DNA from 3 places in the Aliivibrio logei genome. Region 3 is predicted to be linked to each of the others. Evidence: predicted binding sites of a transcription regulator. Region 3 holds the regulator's gene; each other region holds the start of a gene.
The links. The regulator PurR, encoded in region 3, represses purine synthesis genes. The targets are predictions, from matches to a motif close to TNANGNAAACGTTTNCNTNA.
Positions count from the first base shown of each region.

Region 1: a site for PurR is predicted at 3,843-3,862, ahead of A6E04_RS10000 (NCS2 family permease). Genes of this name have one in related genera too.
Region 2: a site for PurR is predicted at 3,469-3,488, ahead of glyA (serine hydroxymethyltransferase). Genes of this name have one in related genera too.

Region 1 covers NZ_MAJU01000009.1:191,769-197,787, forward strand. The annotation lists gene A6E04_RS09985 (Rossmann-fold NAD(P)-binding domain-containing protein) at 1-153, opposite strand, end outside; gene A6E04_RS09990 (DUF4345 domain-containing protein) at 190-573, opposite strand; gene A6E04_RS09995 (arylsulfatase) at 694-2,190, opposite strand; gene A6E04_RS10000 (NCS2 family permease) at 2,394-3,764, opposite strand; gene A6E04_RS10005 (LysR family transcriptional regulator) at 4,012-4,932, opposite strand; gene A6E04_RS10010 (type 1 glutamine amidotransferase domain-containing protein) at 5,076-5,765, shown strand; gene A6E04_RS10015 (glutathione S-transferase family protein) at 5,805-6,019, shown strand, end outside.
Region 2 covers NZ_MAJU01000011.1:187,806-193,824, forward strand. The annotation lists gene A6E04_RS11400 (SslE/AcfD family lipoprotein zinc metalloprotease) at 1-1,885, opposite strand, end outside; gene glyA (serine hydroxymethyltransferase) at 2,172-3,422, opposite strand; gene A6E04_RS11410 (YitT family protein) at 3,737-4,345, shown strand; gene A6E04_RS11415 (MliC family protein) at 4,417-4,743, opposite strand; gene A6E04_RS11420 (ABC transporter ATP-binding protein) at 4,867-5,835, opposite strand; gene A6E04_RS11425 (ABC transporter ATP-binding protein) at 5,832-6,019, opposite strand, start outside.
Region 3 covers NZ_MAJU01000029.1:165,073-171,091, forward strand. The annotation lists gene A6E04_RS18830 (TVP38/TMEM64 family protein) at 23-700, opposite strand; gene A6E04_RS18835 (TfoX/Sxy family DNA transformation protein) at 794-1,381, opposite strand; cyclic di-GMP riboswitch class I at 1,510-1,592, opposite strand; gene purR (HTH-type transcriptional repressor PurR) at 1,756-2,757, opposite strand; gene torD (molecular chaperone TorD) at 3,082-3,729, opposite strand; gene torR (two-component system response regulator TorR) at 3,961-4,659, shown strand; gene A6E04_RS18855 (hypothetical protein) at 4,854-6,019, shown strand, end outside.

The sequences.
Region 1 (6,019 bases), on a different contig from region 3:
TAATTGAGTCAATTTAGAGCATGCATCTTCAAGCGGCCGACGAGTAAGGCTATACACATGGTTAACCGCCTCGCTTTTTAAGGTAAAGCTCAATAAATCATGACCTATTAATCCCGTTGAACCCGCAATTATTATCGATGATAGTTCCTGCATAGCATTTCCTTACTCAACACATCGTTGAGAATAGAATCACACAGCATTTTTCTCTGTGTTTTTAATCAGAATAACCCCTAGAATACCAAATCCAAACTCTAAAAACAGATAGAAAAGCAACAATCCATTTGGCATCCCATCAAGAGCAATACTTAATAAACGTCCAAACGCCAAGCCCACCATAAAAACAACCAAGCTATACAAGGCTGGTAATTGGTACTTTTGATTAAATGCTCCCACTAACCAAAGCATAGCAAATCCTAAATACAATCCCATAACAGCACGGAAGATATGCGTGACATTAATTGATGTTGGGTCAATATCAAATAAAAAAGGAAGTGATTGTGCTGGCATTAATCCATAAGCAAGCGCGATGACGAATAAGCCAGAAGACGCTGAAAGTAAAAATAATCGATTCATATTTTATATCCCATATATTGTATGCATTACTCTATGCATAAAAAAAGTGCATTTACATTCTTAATCACAATGAAAAAAAACATACCTACACCTTTATTGTCATTTATTTACGCTGATGAATTAGTTACCCACACCACCTGAAATTACGGTATCTGAAGTAACCGGCGGCCATTGTTTAAACGTTTCTAAATGCTGACCGACAGCGGCTTGAGCAGGGCCAAATGCCCACATTTTTTGTCCCATCCATTTAAGATACATCCCCGATTCTTCAGCAGCTCGCTCGTAAGGATCACGACGTAAATTAAATAATAATGGGGCATTTAATTCTTCTTTTGGTCCACTCCAGCCATGATTTTGCACAACAAAGTGCGCTTTCCAATCACCAACTCGTACCGCTTGTAGCTTATCTCTTTCATAATAAAACAGTTCTTTACGATTCGATTCGCCCTCATTGGTTAGCATGTCCATTTGGTTATACCCATCCAAATGGCCTTTAAACCCTTTATATCCCTTAAGCATTTTTTCTTTTAGATCAGCGGGTCCACCCGCCGCTTCGATTAAGGTTGGCAATAAATCCATGCCATCAAACATGCCATTGTTTACTGTATTTTTCGGAATTTTATTTGGCCATTGAATTAAGAATGGCGCACGAACACCGCCCTCCCAAGTTGTGCCTTTCTCACCGTGGAAAGGCGTCATGCCACCGTCTGGCCATGTCATAATTTCAGGGCCATTATCGGCAGTAAAAATAATAATGGTGTTATCTAAAATACCTAATTCTTCAATCTTAGCCAGCACCTCTCCAACATGATCATCTAAGTCTTTCACAACGACTTCTTGTAACCCCCATCCGTTTTGACCTAACATTTTTTCGTATTTAGGCGAAAGATGAGTCCATACATGGCCTCTCGATGGGCAATACCAAGTAAAGAAAGGTTGATCATTTTTTACGGCTTTTTCGATGAAGTTAATGGTATGTTTATTTACTTCATCATCTAACGTTCTCATTCGCTCGATTGATAATCGCCCATCGTCTTTAATGGTTTGATTGCCTTTACCATCTGAAGTCGAGTGAATTACGTTTCGTGGGGCAAACTTCTGAAACGCTTCGTCTTTTGGCCAATCTGGATCTTCGGTGTATTCCATCGCGTTGAGGTGATATAACCATCCCCAATACTCATCAAAACCATGCATGGTTGGTAGAAATTCATCTCTATCCCCAAGATGGTTTTTACCAAATTGACCTGTTGTATAACCAAGGGTTTTTAATACTTCAGGAAGTGTTGGCGTGTCTTGATTTAAGCCTACAGGACCGCCGGGTAAACCAACGGAGTGCATCCCTGTTCTTACGGGTAATTGTCCTGTCAAAAAGGCAGAGCGACCAGCGGTACAAGACGGTTGAGCGTAATAGTCGGTGAGTAGCATTCCTTTCTCAGCAATACTGTCAATGTTTGGTGTGTCACTGCTCATTACGCCATTGTGATAAGCACTGAGGTTTGAGATACCGATATCATCGGTAAAAATAACAAATATATTGGGCTTTTCTTGCGCGGCATTCGCTACTAATGAAAATGAAAGTGCAGCGGTCACCGACAATTTCTTGAACATCCTATTCATAATGATTCCTTATCTTTAATTACTTCATTGTTACCATTAATCACTCTTGAAAGTGCTTTGCTCTGGTACAAGTCTTTGACCTAAAAGATAGGACACGCTTAAAAAATAAACCAATTTAATACTACTGTTTTTATTACACGCATAAAAAAACGGATGCGATTAAGCATCCGTTTTTCAATCATCATCGTTTGTTATATTAAGCGTTAAATAGCCCAACCACCGACATAAAACACAATCAAAGCGATCGTGATTGACACAATACCTACGTTTAGTTTCTTAAACTCACCAGCAAAAATGCGTCCAACAACCAGAGTAGTAAAGCCAATCATGATGCCAGTTACGATGTTTGCAGACAGAATAATAAACACGGCACAAACAAGGCCAGATAATGCATCAACAGAATCGTCAAAATCCAATTTAGACACATTACTCAGCATTAATAAACCTACGTACATTAATGCCGGAGCCGTTGCATAAACAGGAACCAAGTAACTGACTGGTGATAAGAAAATCATTGCTAAGAACAACACGCCCACAACCGCAGCCGTTAAACCTGTTTTACCACCCGCAGCCGTACCCGCAGCCGATTCAATATAAACAGCAGCAGGTGCTCCACCAACAACCGCTGCAACAATTGAACTTGCAGAATCCGCCGTTAGTGCTTTGCCACCATTAATGATTTGTCCGTTTTCATCCAATAAGTTCGCTTGACCTGCCAGTGCTCGGATAGTCCCTGTTGCATCAAATACCGCCGTCATAACTAGAGCAATAACAACAGGAAGAATCGCAGGCGTTAACGCCCCCATGATGTCCATCGAACCAATCAATGAACCACCATCGGCCGTTTCCAAACTTGGTAATGCAAAGAAACCATTATAAATCACGTTTGGATCGAAGATTAAACCGATAATAGAAATACCGACAATCACTAATAAAATACCACCGGGAACGCGTTTTTTCTCTAAACCAAAAATAGCAGCAAGACCAAGTACCGACATCATGACAGAGAACGACGTAATATCGCCTAGCATAATAGGTAAACCTGCATGTGCATTTTTAACAATAAGCCCTGTGCCATCCGCAGCAATTAATAAAAGGAATAAACCAATACCAATACCAGTACCATGGGCAATCCCAACAGGCAGATTACTTAATATCCATTGACGAACGCCAGTTACCGTAATAAGCGTAAACAACACCCCCATAATAAAGATAGCACCAAGTGCAACAGGAATGCTGACGCCTTGTCCTAATACCAAGCTAAATGCAGTGAAGGCGGTTAAAGAGATAGCACAACCAATCGCCATTGGTAAGTTAACCCACAAGCCCATCAATAATGAGCCAAATGCAGCAACCAAACACGTCGCCACAAACACAGCGCCCGAGTCAAATCCTGCGGCACCTAACATACTTGGTACAACAATAACCGAATACACCATCGCTAAGAACGTCGTTAATCCTGCGATCATCTCTGTTTTTACCGTACTACCGCGTTCTGATATCTTAAAGAAACCATCAAGCTTTTTATCTACGTTTGATTGTGGTGCTGTATTCTGTGCATTGTCCTGAGACATGGGAACATTCCTTACTAATAAGCGTTAAGATGCTGTCATTTTCTGGGCGCATTCTTGCACAAACTGAGAGAAATATAAATAAGCAATCGTTACCGTCACACTATTACAATCAGTTACTATTCATAGTTAAGTAAATGAAACCGAAGTGATTTATGTACTTTTCACACTAAAAACGCCTGAAATTCAATCAAAAATAAATCTAGTATATTTATAACTATTCTTATTAATTAAAACTCAGTGTTCAATATTACCCCAATAACATTGAACTTCTCGGATGGGTACTATCAAAATATTGAATTAAAAAATCCAACAATAAACGCACTTTTTTAGAATCCGTTGCCCCGGGTGGGTACACGCCATACACCTCAATATCGGCCAGTTCATACTCGTCTAACACCGTTTGTAATGTGCCTTCTTTTATTTTAGGCATCGCATCATACACAGGTATTCGTCCTAAACCGTGTCCGCCCTCAACAAAAGCGGTTCGTGCTGCGGCATTATTGGTGGTGATGTCACCACTCATTTTAATGCGATAGGATCTTGTCCCTTTTGTCACCTCTAGCGTTGGTGAACCCAATTTATACATAACCCAGTTGTGCTGCTCTAGTTCAGCAGGAGTAAGCGGTTTACCACAGCGAGTTAAATAACTTGGGGACGCACATAAGCAAGTAGGTAAAGAAGAGAGCTTACGCGCTTTTAAACCTGAATCAGGCAATGCAGCTCCTCGAATGGCCAAATCAATGCCCTCTTGAATGATATTAATTACCTCATCAGACAAAATTAGATCCAACTCAATCTTGGGAAACTGCGCTTTAAACACGTTCAATGCAGGGACAATGACCTGCAATCCCATGTTCACAGGACACGTGATTTTTAATACCCCTTCAGGTTCATTTTTATAGTTTTCCATTTTCTGATTCGCAAATTGCGCTTGATCTGAGATCAACCGACAACTGCTGTAAAATTCAATTCCCGCATCAGTGAGTGACAAACTTCGCGTCGAACGATTGATTAACGTCACGCCTAAGTTCGTTTCTAATTTCTTAATATGATAACTGACCACCGTACGTGATAATTCCAACTGTTTTGCTGCCGCACTAAAGCTGCCCTGATCCACCACATGCGTGAATACCACCATACTTTTTAGTTGTTCAAACGACAATTTCATTGTTATCTCACCTTATTAGTCGAATTTTTGAATCAATGTAATCAAATTAATCTGCATTGTCTAACTGAGGTTTACACTCTATATTTTATCCATGCCTTGATTCATCTCTTCAAGGGTCAACCAATAATTAAAGGAATAGAATAATGACAACACATAAAAAACGCATTTTGATGGTTCTGACTTCACATTCTGACCTTGGTAATACTGGCGAGAAAACAGGATTTTGGATTGAAGAGTTTGCGGCACCTTATTACGTATTTCTTGATGCCGGAATTGACATTACACTGGCCTCTCCGCTAGGTGGACAACCGCCTATCGATCCAAACAGTGAATTAGAAAACTTTCAAACGGACGCCACTCGTCGTTTTGATAACGATGAATCAGCACAACAGACGTTAGCAAGCACTCACACGTTAAGCGATATCAAGGCTGACGATTACGATGCTGTATTCTACCCTGGTGGTCACGGGCCATTATGGGATCTGGTTGATGATAAAAACTCAATCGCTCTTATTGAAACGCTATTAAATAGCAATAAACCCGTTGCTGCTGTCTGTCACGCCGGTGCGGTATTATTGAATGCAAAAGACACAGCAGGTCAATCAATAGTAAAAGATAAAGCAGTAACAGGGTTCAGTAACACAGAAGAAGCCGCCGTTGCCTTAACAGACATTGTGCCGTTCTTATTAGAAGATGAATTGAAGAAACAAGGCGGTGATTATCAAAAAGTCAGTGATTGGGCACCCTTTGTTATTCAAGATGGCCTTATCATTACAGGGCAAAACCCAGCAAGTTCTGAAAGCACGGCTGAAAAGTTGTTACTTGCTCTATAGAATCCAATAATTACCATGATTAAAAGATAGGGTATCAATATGATTACACTGCATCACCTGAATCAATCTCGTTCAAAACGCATTATTTGGTTATTAGAAGAGTTGGGCGTAGATTATCAGATTAAAGGCTACCAAAGAGATAAAGTCACTCACCTTACCCCACAAGAGTTGAAAGACATTCATCCACTTGGTAAATCCCCTGTCATTGAAGATAATGGATTAATTATTGCGGAATCGGGGGCCATTACTGAATA
Region 2 (6,019 bases), on a different contig from region 3:
AACCAAAAGATGGATTAACAAAGAAATCATATGCAGTTCCATGAGAAGTACCAGAACGTAAAGCAGTAGCAACGTCTATATTGGAAGCAACATTGATGCCTTTAATTGTCTTATCATTATTTAACCATGTAAATAAATTAGAGAAAAAGGTCTTCATACTGCCGTTATCATTACGAGGATCATTTGCTAGATCAAATGACGATGTACATGATTTTTTGACACTATCAATACGTAAAGCATCATTAGCCCAATAGTTATCAGGGCATGAAATAATGCTTGGGTACATACTATTACCCATAAATACCACTTTACCCGCACCAATTTCACCGGCGGTAACGAATGGGAAACCGAACGTTGCATTATCTTTCGATACAACAGGGATAGCTGGCATCTTATCTATTCCTGGGTATTCCGCAATATAAGGACGACCTTCACGAGTCCATGCTTGCTGCTGACCAAATGGGATGTCTTTATTAATATCAGCACGAGGCATCATTATTGGAAATGCTCGATTAGATAAATTTAATGCGCGCATTCCTCGAGTGTAACCTGTCGCACCATAGAAACTGCCGTTGTCATTAAATACATGGAAACTGCCAACTCCCTTGAATATTGCAGTGAGAGAGTCGGTAACATAGGTACCACTATCGACAGCAAATACATGTGGATAATCTGAAAAATAAAATGATGGCCCTTGCGGTTGTAACTCTGCATCAATAGCGGCAGTTAAACCATGTTCAAATTGTGCATCAAATTCATTCGGAATCGAGAACTGTGTGCCTTCAATCATTCCACCGCTAGGTAAACTCAGATTAATTAGTTCATTGATTACATTAGGATAAAGAGAGAAAACCTCTTGTACTCGATTTGATATAAGCAGTGTATTATTACTATTTTCTGCATATCGTGTGATTAATGACTGAATATTTGATTTTACAATTTCATTATCGCTGACATCTGTAATTTTATAGTTAATTTGATTGCCGGTTACACTGCCAAATTCAAAAGTATTAATACTAAAGGTAAGTTTGTCACCCCACAGGTATTCAAATTCACCATTGTCATCCGTGATCCCAATAGCATTAGTAGAAAAGAAATTAACCCCAGCTAATGGTGTACCATTATCATCTGTTAATTTACTTTTAGTTAACACCTGTGCTGCTGAACTTGGTTTATAAGCGTAACTGTCTTCTGCGCTGGCTGATACAAACCCACTATTGAGGTCATTACTTGTACCAGGTGTGACAACTGGCGCTATTTCAGCATCAACATGAGAACTAGGTGCTTTACCGACGTCATCAGTGGCTTCTTCTTCTTTTGACTCCAAAAATGCATTTACAGAGTCATTATTGCCCAAATCTGAATAGATCTCTTGAATATCAATAGAATCAAAGTCATCTAAACAAATGCGATCTTGATGCTCACATGTGGAAATGGATTGTAGAATTTTCGTTACGTTAACCCCTTTACTGTCTTGAAGATCAAAAGAAGCAGGCACGATTGTATTAACCAAATCGATTGATTTAACCTTAGGAAAAGAAGCTTTAAAACGACCTAACTCTACCGCACCAAAAGAACAGTTAAATTCATTCCCTTGTTTAACGGTAAATGTACTTGTATTTTTATCTAAAACTACGCCGTTACAGCTGACTTCACCGGAAACGGTTTTACCCGAAGCCATCAAGGTACCAACGTATGTCACCGGAGGAATAATATCCGTTGGCGGTATCGGTTCTGGCGTTGGTTCAGGATTAGGCTTTGGAGGTGTCACCGAACCACCGCCAGTTCCTACATCAGGAATCGGTCCTGATGTATCTATATTCTCGTCATTACACCCAGCAAGCAGCATCGATATTAACGACGCTAATAATAATTTTTTACTCATGACTCAACCTTTTAAAAGTGCCGAAACTAATCGTCCAGTTCACTAAGGCCGAAACATATCACATTTATTTTCACTCAATCTTATAAATAATACAGAAATAGAATCAAAATCATGAATGTGAATTATATTTACATTGAATTACTGAATGTTATGTAGTTATCTTCTCCCATCTAAACATTAATCACATAAAGAAATACAACCCTCAACAGTTCATTAAATTTTAGGCAATAAAAAAGGCCAACCTATAACAGGCTGGCCTTTTTAATTTTTAAAACTGAATTAAAAATTAAGCGTATACAGGTAGACGCTTACAAATTTCTAATACTTTCGCTTTAGTTGCTTCGATAACAGACTCATCACCCATGTTGTCTAGAATGTCACACATCCAGCCAGCAAGGTTCTTCGCGTCTTCTTCAGAGAAACCACGACGAGTAATTGAAGGAGAACCAACACGGATACCAGAAGTAACAAATGGGCTACGTGGATCGTTTGGTACTGAGTTTTTGTTAACGGTAATGTTAGCTGAACCCAGAGCCGCATCGGCTTCTTTACCAGTGATGTCTTTGTCGATTAAATCAACCAAGAACAGGTGGTTTTCAGTAGAGCCTGAAACGATGTTGTAACCACGAGCAAGAAACTCTGCAACCATTGCTTTTGCATTAGCAACAACACGAACTTGGTATTCTTTAAATTCTGGTTCTAGTGCTTCTTTAAATGCCACCGCTTTACCAGCGATAACGTGCATTAGAGGGCCACCTTGACCACCAGGGAATACTGCTGAGTTCAGTTTCTTGTAAAGATCTTCGCCTTCGTTAGAAAGAATAAGACCACCACGAGGACCAGCCAATGTTTTATGCGTTGTTGTTGTTACTACGTGAGCGTGTGGTACTGGGTTAGGATAAACACCAGCAGCAATAAGACCCGCTACGTGAGCCATATCTACGAAGAAGTAAGCACCAACTTTGTCTGCGATTTCACGCATACGCGCCCAATCACATACTTGAGAGTAAGCAGAGAAACCACCGATGATCATCTTAGGTTTATGTTCTATTGCTAGCGCTTCCATTTCTTCGTAGTCAATTTGACCCGCTTCATCAATACCGTAAGGAATGATGTTGTAAAGCTTACCAGAGAAGTTTACTGGAGAACCGTGAGTTAAGTGACCACCGTGAGCAAGGCTCATACCTAACACGGTATCGCCAGCGTTTAGTAGTGCCATGTAAACGGCATTGTTCGCTTGAGAACCTGAATGCGGTTGTACGTTTGCGTACTCTGCGCCAAACAATTCACATGCACGGTTGATAGCCAGTGTTTCCACTTTATCAACGAACTCACAGCCACCGTAATAACGCTTACCAGGGTAACCTTCAGCATACTTGTTTGTTAGTTGTGAACCTTGAGCTTCCATCACTCGTGGGCTAGTGTAGTTTTCAGAAGCAATCAGCTCGATATGCTCTTCTTGACGTACTGTCTCTTCCTGGATTGCTGCAAACAAGTCTGCATCGTAATCTGCAATGTTCATATCACGCTTAAGCATCTGTATCTCCTGACTCAGATAAATATAAAACCCAAAAATAGCCCAATGACGCAAACGATTACGTCACTAGCCTTAACTGGTCGTTATTCTACATAATTTGATCTGGATCAGATAGCCTCAATTGTACTTTTCTTTGTTATTTTTGTTGGGGATTACTCATTATCAACATGAAAGATATTCATTAAGTGTCAATTTTTAGCTTTACACTGTGTAAAGGGTTAACTACAAACTACGTCGGATATTTATAGCCAACAGATTGCATAAAATTCATCTCACCCTATGCTAGCCTGCATTATTTTGTTGGTATCGATATTATGGAAAAAATCAAACACACTCACAAAGAAGATGTCATTGCGATTTTAACAGGGACATTTTTAGTCTCTCAAGGGATCTTCTTTTTGCAAGCTGCTAATTTATTAACGGGCGGAACGACAGGCTTAGCATTGCTGTTAAGCCAAATGACAGACATCAGTTTTGGGGTTTTATACTTTGTGTGCAACCTCCCTTTTTATGCGCTAGCTTGGAATCGATTCGGTAAGAAGTTTGCACTAACAAGCTTAATTTCAGGTGCACTCGTTTCTATCATGACCGATCATCTAAATATGATGATTTCAGTTGACCATATTAATGATATTTATTGTGCAGTTGCTGGCGGTTTATTGATGGGGTTAGGTATGCTGATATTATTCAGACACCGTTCAAGTCTTGGTGGCTTTAATGTCTTATGTTTATTCATTCAAGAGAAATTTGGCATTTCAGTGGGCAAGGTTCAAATGGCAATTGATTTCTGCATTTTAAGCGCCTCTTTCTTCTTTATTACGCCTTCGTTATTACTGATTTCCGTTCTTGGTGCTATCGTATTAAACATTGTGCTTGCAATGAATCACAAACCAAATCGTTATATTGTGACTTACGGGTCGTAGTTTCCTCATAAAAAAAGTGACATGAAATGGCCATGTAATTTCAACTACGTGGCCATTTTCAGATCCAACAATTACTGTATTACGGTGCACTCTTTAAGAACAACGCGACCTAACTCAAGAATTGCAGAATCCCCCTTCCCATGAAAGACAATCGTCTTACTCACATCAGGCATTCCATCATCTGAAATGTATTTCATCCCTGATGCTGATACTGCTCTTTTTAATGCATAATCTTCTTTTGGTAATTGCAGCAACGCTTTATCGTCATTAAATGTTATTTGAAAATTACGTCCTGCTTCGCACGTATAGTGCACGGGTTGTGCCGTTCCCATATCTGGCATCGTCGTCGAACAACCAGCAAGCGTCATCACAGCAGCCAAAGCGAATAATTTTTTCATACCTTCCTCAATCGTTTTATTTTTACTGATTATAGAATAAATGAACTCAAAAAAGAGGGTTCAAAATAGATATTTATTCAACTCATCCGTTAAATAACAGCCACTACTCCCCCCTGATATCTGTTATTCATATAGGTGACAAGCAACATCATGCTCAGCACTATCAATACACTGTCTTTGTGGTTCTATCTCAACGCATCTTTTTTCAGCTTTTGGGCATCGAGTCGAAAAACGGCACCCTTTAGGCGGGTTAATTGGCGAGGGTACATCGCCTTTTAGTATGATTCTTTTTTTTCCTCTAAGTCGAGGATGAGCAACCGGAATCGCAGACAATAACGCTTCTGTATAAGGATGTTTAGGTGAATGATATAAATCCTCTGAATTGCCGTACTCAACAATCTTCCCTAAATACATAACCGCCACTTTATCTGAAATATGTTTCACTACAGAAAGATCATGAGCAATAAATATAAGGGCTAAATTCATCTCCTTTTGAAGATCTAATAACAGATTAATGATTTGCGCTTGTACTGATACATCCAATGCCGATACCGACTCATCACACACTATCAATTTTGGTTTTAAAGCAATGGCTCTCGCAATACCAATTCGTTGTTTTTGTCCCCCAGAAAACTCATGTGGATAACGAGTAATCGCACTGGGTGATAATCCCACTTTAACTAACAGATCCTTTACCCACTCTTTGCGCTCTTTCGCTGTCCCTATACCGTGAATGATGAAAGGTTCTTCTAAAATCATTTCAATAGTATGCCTTGGGTTTAACGATTCTGTAGGATCTTGAAAGATAATCTGCATGTCTTGACGCAGAGATCGCATTGCTTTACTTCCGAGATCAGTAATGTCTTTTCCTTCAAAAAAAATGTTACCGGCCGTTGGTTCAAACAACTTCAGCAAACTGCGCCCTAGTGTGCTTTTACCACATCCAGACTCCCCAACTAATCCTAACGTCTCACCTTCATTAACACTCAGAGATACGCCATCCACAGCATGTACAATGTATCCTTTATTAAATACACCTTTACCTGAAATGAAATGTTGTTTTAATCCCTCAATTCTTAATAACTCCATCATAATGTCCCCTCTGATTTATTCTCAATCAACTGACCAGAAAAATGACAGCTCACATTATGCAACGGTGAAATCTGAGTCAATTCAGGTACCACCAAATCACATTGGTCTTGTTTGAATTTACAACGAGTAGAGAAGCGGCACCCTTGAGGCATTTCATTTAATGATGGTACGGTACCCTGAATGG
Region 3 (6,019 bases):
TGTCTATCTCTTATTCGCAATTTTAAGAGGTGCGTTTTTTCTGAACATAACTAATAATAAATTTTGCAACGATTGGAAATAAACCAAGAAGAGCAAGAGAGCCGAGTATATTTGGTGATATTAACCCTGATAGTGAGGTTATTTCAGCTAATTGAGTTCCGGCATTTAAAAATACCATGGTTCCGGGCAGCATGCCTAATTGACTAAATAAGTAAAACCGAGCGGCGGTTAGTTTTGTTAATCCCATGACTAAATTAATAAGAAAGAATGGAAATATAGGAATTAAACGAAGAGTCAGTAAGTAAAAAGCGCCATCTTTTTCAATACCTTGATTGATGGAAATTAATTTGTCCCCAAATTTACGATCAACCCATTCTCTTAATAAATAACGGCTGCTTAGGAAGGCAATAGTAGCACCAATGGAACTGGCAAAAGAAACCAATAATAAGCTCCACCAAAAACCAAATAAGGCCGCACCAAGCAATGTGACTACTGCGGCGCCTGGTATTGATAATGCAGTGACGGTAATGTAACCAAAGAAATAAAGGGTGCTATAAAAGAAAAGGTTTTCTTGGATGTCACTTTGAAGGGCTTGATGGTATGCCTTAGCCTGCTCTAGAGTAAATAGATGACCAAAGTTAAAAAAGATAACAGCAAAGGCTGTAAGAAGAGTGATTAATAAGAGTAATTTTTTATTCATAATTCATTTCCTAGCCTTATGTTGTCTTTAATTTATACAGGTAAAGACAACATAAGAGTAGGGCGAATGTAAAATAAATGTAGGAAAATGTATTTAAAGTTGTTTTCTTAATTCATTTCTAATATCAGTAGAGATAACAGACCAGTGAGTACCTTTAATCGCTCCTTCAAGCGACCACAGTAATTCGTCACTAACAGAACTTGAATGAGTCTGTTGAATCGCTTTATAAGCGTTTACAGATCCCGTCTCCATTAGTTCTTTTACGGTCGTTATTCCTGCTTTTTTCAGCATTCTCTCTGTCGCTAATCTTAGATTGGGTAAATCCTTAATTCGAGAGGGACCTGCTGTTTTTTGTTTTTCTTTGTCTTTTTTAGCAACATCTAAAGCAACAACAGCTTGAATTAGGATTGAATCAGGTTCATCCCAACATTCAGGTGAAATAGCAAAATATTTAGTTACCACGGGGAAACCACGTTTTTTATAAACGTAAGGTTCAAAACCTTGGTCTTTAAATAAATTAATAGTGTTATCGCTTGCTCGCAAATGCAGTCTGTCCTGAACAACAAGTGCAAACATTGTGTCATCAATAAAAACACCAAAGCCGCCAAACATGGAGCGTGAAGTGATTTTCCCTAGAGAGGAAAGTAATCGAAGTGAATCTTTTAGTATTGGTTTATCCATTGCAATAATTCTCGGTTAGTAAGTCTATGTCACTAAACAACTGAGCCCGAGGAAATAGTAGCAAGTTCAAAACCACACATTGTTATTTCTAAGTAAAAATTAACAATGTGTAGATATAAATACCTGCCATCGGCAACCCCGCTACCTTATATAAATACGTAGGCCGGAAGCTTTGCGTCCTGAGCTTTCGCACAGTTTGCCCTGTTCGTGACAGTTAAGATGATATAGTAATCAATAAAATGAAATGTTGTCCACTTGTAAGTTATGTGACATTGGTTCAGAAAATAAGGATGATTTTCTGTTATGCCAGTTCAAGTTTTAAATAAATAAATATTTTTTCACTTGCATATTTATGATTAATGCATCACTCATTGTTACAGTTTATGGACACTTTTCCGAGTTACCACTTCTGGATGCATTTCAAAAATGCGTCTTTCATGGTGCTTATCTTTGATTCGTTCCAACAATATTTCAACGGCGGTCTTACCAACGCGACGTTTAGGTTGGTGAATCGTCGTCAATGGTGGAGAGAAATATGCAGAAAGTTCAATGTTATCGTAACCAATGATTGAGATATCTTCAGGTACACGTAAGCCAGTTTGTTGAATTTTGCTGATAGCCGCTAATGCCATAATGTCGTTAAAACAAAATAATGCAGTTGGTTTATCTTCCATCTGTAGCATTTTTTCAACAGATTTAGAGGCAGAAGAACACTCAAAATCACCTTCAAATATCCAATCTGGATTTGACGTTAAATTTGCTTCAGATAAAGCTCTGTAGAAACCATGAATTCGTTCTTTACAGGTTGCTTTATCAAGCTGACCGGTAACACAGCCAATTTTTGTGTGTCCATTTTCAATCAGGTGTTTTGTTGCTAAATAACCACCTTCTTCAGAATTATCAATAATTTTGTCGGTATGAGGGCTATCTGGACCCCAGTCCATGATTACCATTGGTAATTCTGTGTTTTTTTCAAGTTGTGCTAATAACTGTTCATTTAGATCAGAACACATAACTAATAAGCCATCGACACGTTTTTCTGCCAGCATACGAAGGTAGTGCTTTTGTTTATCTAGATCACCTTCGGTATTACACATAAATAATGTGTAACCTTGCTTGTAACAGTAGTTCTCAACACCGTGCATCATTTCGGCAAAAAATGGATTAAAAGACTGGGTAACTAGCATGCCGATAGTTCGAGTTGTGTTGCACTTTAAACTACGAGCAACGGCACTCGGTGCATAGTTTAGTTCTTCAACGGCTTCCCATACTCGTTTTTGAGTTGCTTCTGCAACAAATCGAGTTTTGTTAATTACATGAGAAACGGTGGTTGTCGAAACAGAAGCAAGTTTCGCAACGTCTTTAATGGTAGCCATATTAAAAGCCTTAATTTATTAAGGGGCTATTTATGTTCCAACAATAGTGTCAAAGTCTCTCTTTATTTTTTAATAAAGATTGTTGGAAGGTAAATAGGCCCTGTGAGTATATTACCAATAGTAGATTAGAGAATAATCTAGGTGGTATAAATGAAAAAAACCGCGATAAATGCGGTTTTCATTGATATTCAAATTTTATCGTTTGCGTTCACATTTTATCTATAAAGCGTAGCGCAAACAATTGCTGATTTAATAAATTTTAATAGTCGTTTTGATATATATCACACTATTGTTAACTTATCTTACCAGTTGTACATGCTTTTGTTATTCGCCCGCTAGGAATTTTACATCCAATTCTAAGAACGTAACAAGGAAGTGAGTAACGGCAGCATAGAAGCCAAATGTATCTCGTTCAGAACAAAGTTGGTTAAAACGTGGCGCCCAAGATAATAACTGCTCGTTAATAAATTGCAGTTGTGCGGCCATGAATTGCTCGAATTCTGGTTCCGTTGTTTGCTGATTCGTCATGACAATTAGATTGCCTAAGAAATCTAACTCAATAGCAATGTGATCTGCAGGTTCATTGAATTCAGCTTTTTGAGTGATGTTGTATTTTTCTAATAAATCACGCATATCTTGTGCCGGTTTCGCATTAAGAAGGCGTGATTTATCTAAATACATTGAAGCATAAGGAAGCGCACTGTTCTTATCAGAGCCTAAGAACGCTTCACAGAAGTCAGCCGATAGTTCAAGCTGTGCATCTTCGCGTGTTTGTAATTCATTCAATTTTGTTACAATTGAAGAAATAGAGTCGGTTAGCTCTGGAGTTTCAGAAAGGTTCGTTAAAAAGGTACGAATCTCAAAACTGTTATACTGCTCTAATTGCTCTTTAGTTAGCTCGTGTGCAAATAGGCTAGATAACCACCAATAAATTTCAGCACGTTGTTCATTAAATGCATTTAGTTCGTTCATGTAAAATAAGCTCCAAAAAATTGACTAAATAATTGTACGGCATAAGTGTGAAAAGGAATAGCACCTATCATTAACAGGGTGTATAAAGATATTAGCAAAGATTAATACGCGACAAGATTTGTTCTGAATCAAATAATATACAGAAATATCAATTGAGAATTGGCATTATTACAATATATGAATAGAATGTAATAAGAACCATCCTAATAACCATAAAAAAAAGAGAAAATTATGAGCTATCACATTTTAGTTGTTGAAGACGAAGTGGTAACTCGCTCTAAGCTTGTAGGCTATTTTGAAGCCGAGGGATATCAAGTGAGCGAGGCTGAAACGGGCGCAGAAATGCGAACTGTTTTGGCTGAACAAAAAGTTGATTTAATTATGCTTGATATAAACCTACCAGGAGAGGATGGTTTATTATTGGCGCGTGAATTACGCAGCCAGTCTAATATTGGTATTATTTTAGTTACAGGACGAACTGATAGTATTGACCGCATCGTAGGTTTAGAGATGGGTGCGGATGATTACGTAACAAAACCTGTGGAGTTACGTGAGCTTTTAGTCCGAGTTAAAAATCTATTTTGGCGTATGTCATTAGCAAATGAACCCGTAGAATTAGATGAATCAAATTTAATTCGTTTCGGGGAGTGGACGTTTGATATTCAACGTCGTGCTTTATCGAACAATGGTGAGCCAGTTAAGTTAACGAAAGCCGAATATGAGCTATTAGTTGCTTTGTCGTCTTATCCGAACACGGTATTATCACGTGAACGTATTTTAAATATGATCAGCCACCGTGTTGATGCGCCAAATGACAGAACGATTGACGTTTTGATCAGGCGAATGCGTGCCAAAATGGAAGTGGATCCAAAAAATCCTCAAATATTTGTTACTGTTCATGGTGAAGGGTACATGTTTGCTGGTGATTGATTTTAGTTTAATCATCGATAAAAAAGATAATGTTAAAGCCGCTCTTATTTGAGCGGCTTTTTTATACCTATAATGCAATCGTTATAATTAATCGTGAACTCATTGTAAATACTGATTTAATTGTTGTTATGTAGTAGGATTCGAAAAAAGTGCACATGCACTTTGTCTATTCATATAATAAAAATAGGTTCAGAATGAAACAATATTTTAAGATGGCAATAATTGCTACGGCATTGTCTAGTGTGGTTGGTTGTCAAAGTACGAATAATACGGAGACTTCGGTAGCTGTAGAAAAAAACAGAGCCGTATCATCAGTATCAACATTTGATGTATTACAAAAACAATACACTTTAGACAAAGCAACGTTTGATTCTGTTGAGCAGTTTAGACTCTACTCTGAGCCAACTTACAACATAATGACCGAATCATGGGATGATGCTAAAGAGATTTATTTAGAGGTAGAAAAAGAACCAGGATTAATTAATGAAGAATATTCGATGTTTTCTTCTGGATCTTATGCCGCTAAATACAGCGAATACATAACGAAAGCAGATGCAGAGCTTGGTAAGCTTAAAGGGTATAAAGAGCAAGCCGATGTTGTTCTTTCCGATGCGATATCACAAATGGATTACATGACCTCTATTGATGTAAATGCTTATTATCCTGCTGAGTTTGCATCTCTAAATTCGCAATATAAAATGTTATTTATTACGGTGATTGAAGACGATATTGCAGAAGCTCAAACTGAGCAAGCTTCTTTTTTAACGAATGCAAAAGCGATTGAAATAGATACAACGTTAAAGATTTATGTTTATCCTCTTGAAAAAGAATTTAATCAACTCTCTCAAAAAGGTTTTAAAACCATCGCGCCTATTAGTTACGGCCAAGCGAAAGCCGAATTAGATAAAACTCAGAAAGCAGTTCAAGCGAATAACCGCGATGAAGCGCTAATTAGCAGTGCTGTAAATCGTACTGTTTTTCAATTAGATCATCTTAAAAATATGGCGGCTGAAGTAAAATTATTGCAGGCGGTTAAAAATGGTCAATTTGAACAGCCAGTATTAGAGTTTGAAAATAAATTATTATCAATATCTCTGGCGATTAACGGGAGCGATTACCGTGATCAACCATTAAGAACTCAAACAACGTCTATTCTAGATTCGGTGCAGCAAATGCACGAAGCAAATAATACCGTTGTGTTAGAGAAGAAAATACAAGAACTCAGTGCACAAATTAAAAGCCAAGCGCTTACCATTGAGAACCAAACTGAAGACCGTTCTGGTGTGCAAAAACAAGTGTTAGTACTAACGCAGCAATTAGAGCGTAACGATAATTTAATTAAAAACCTAAATGATGTGAT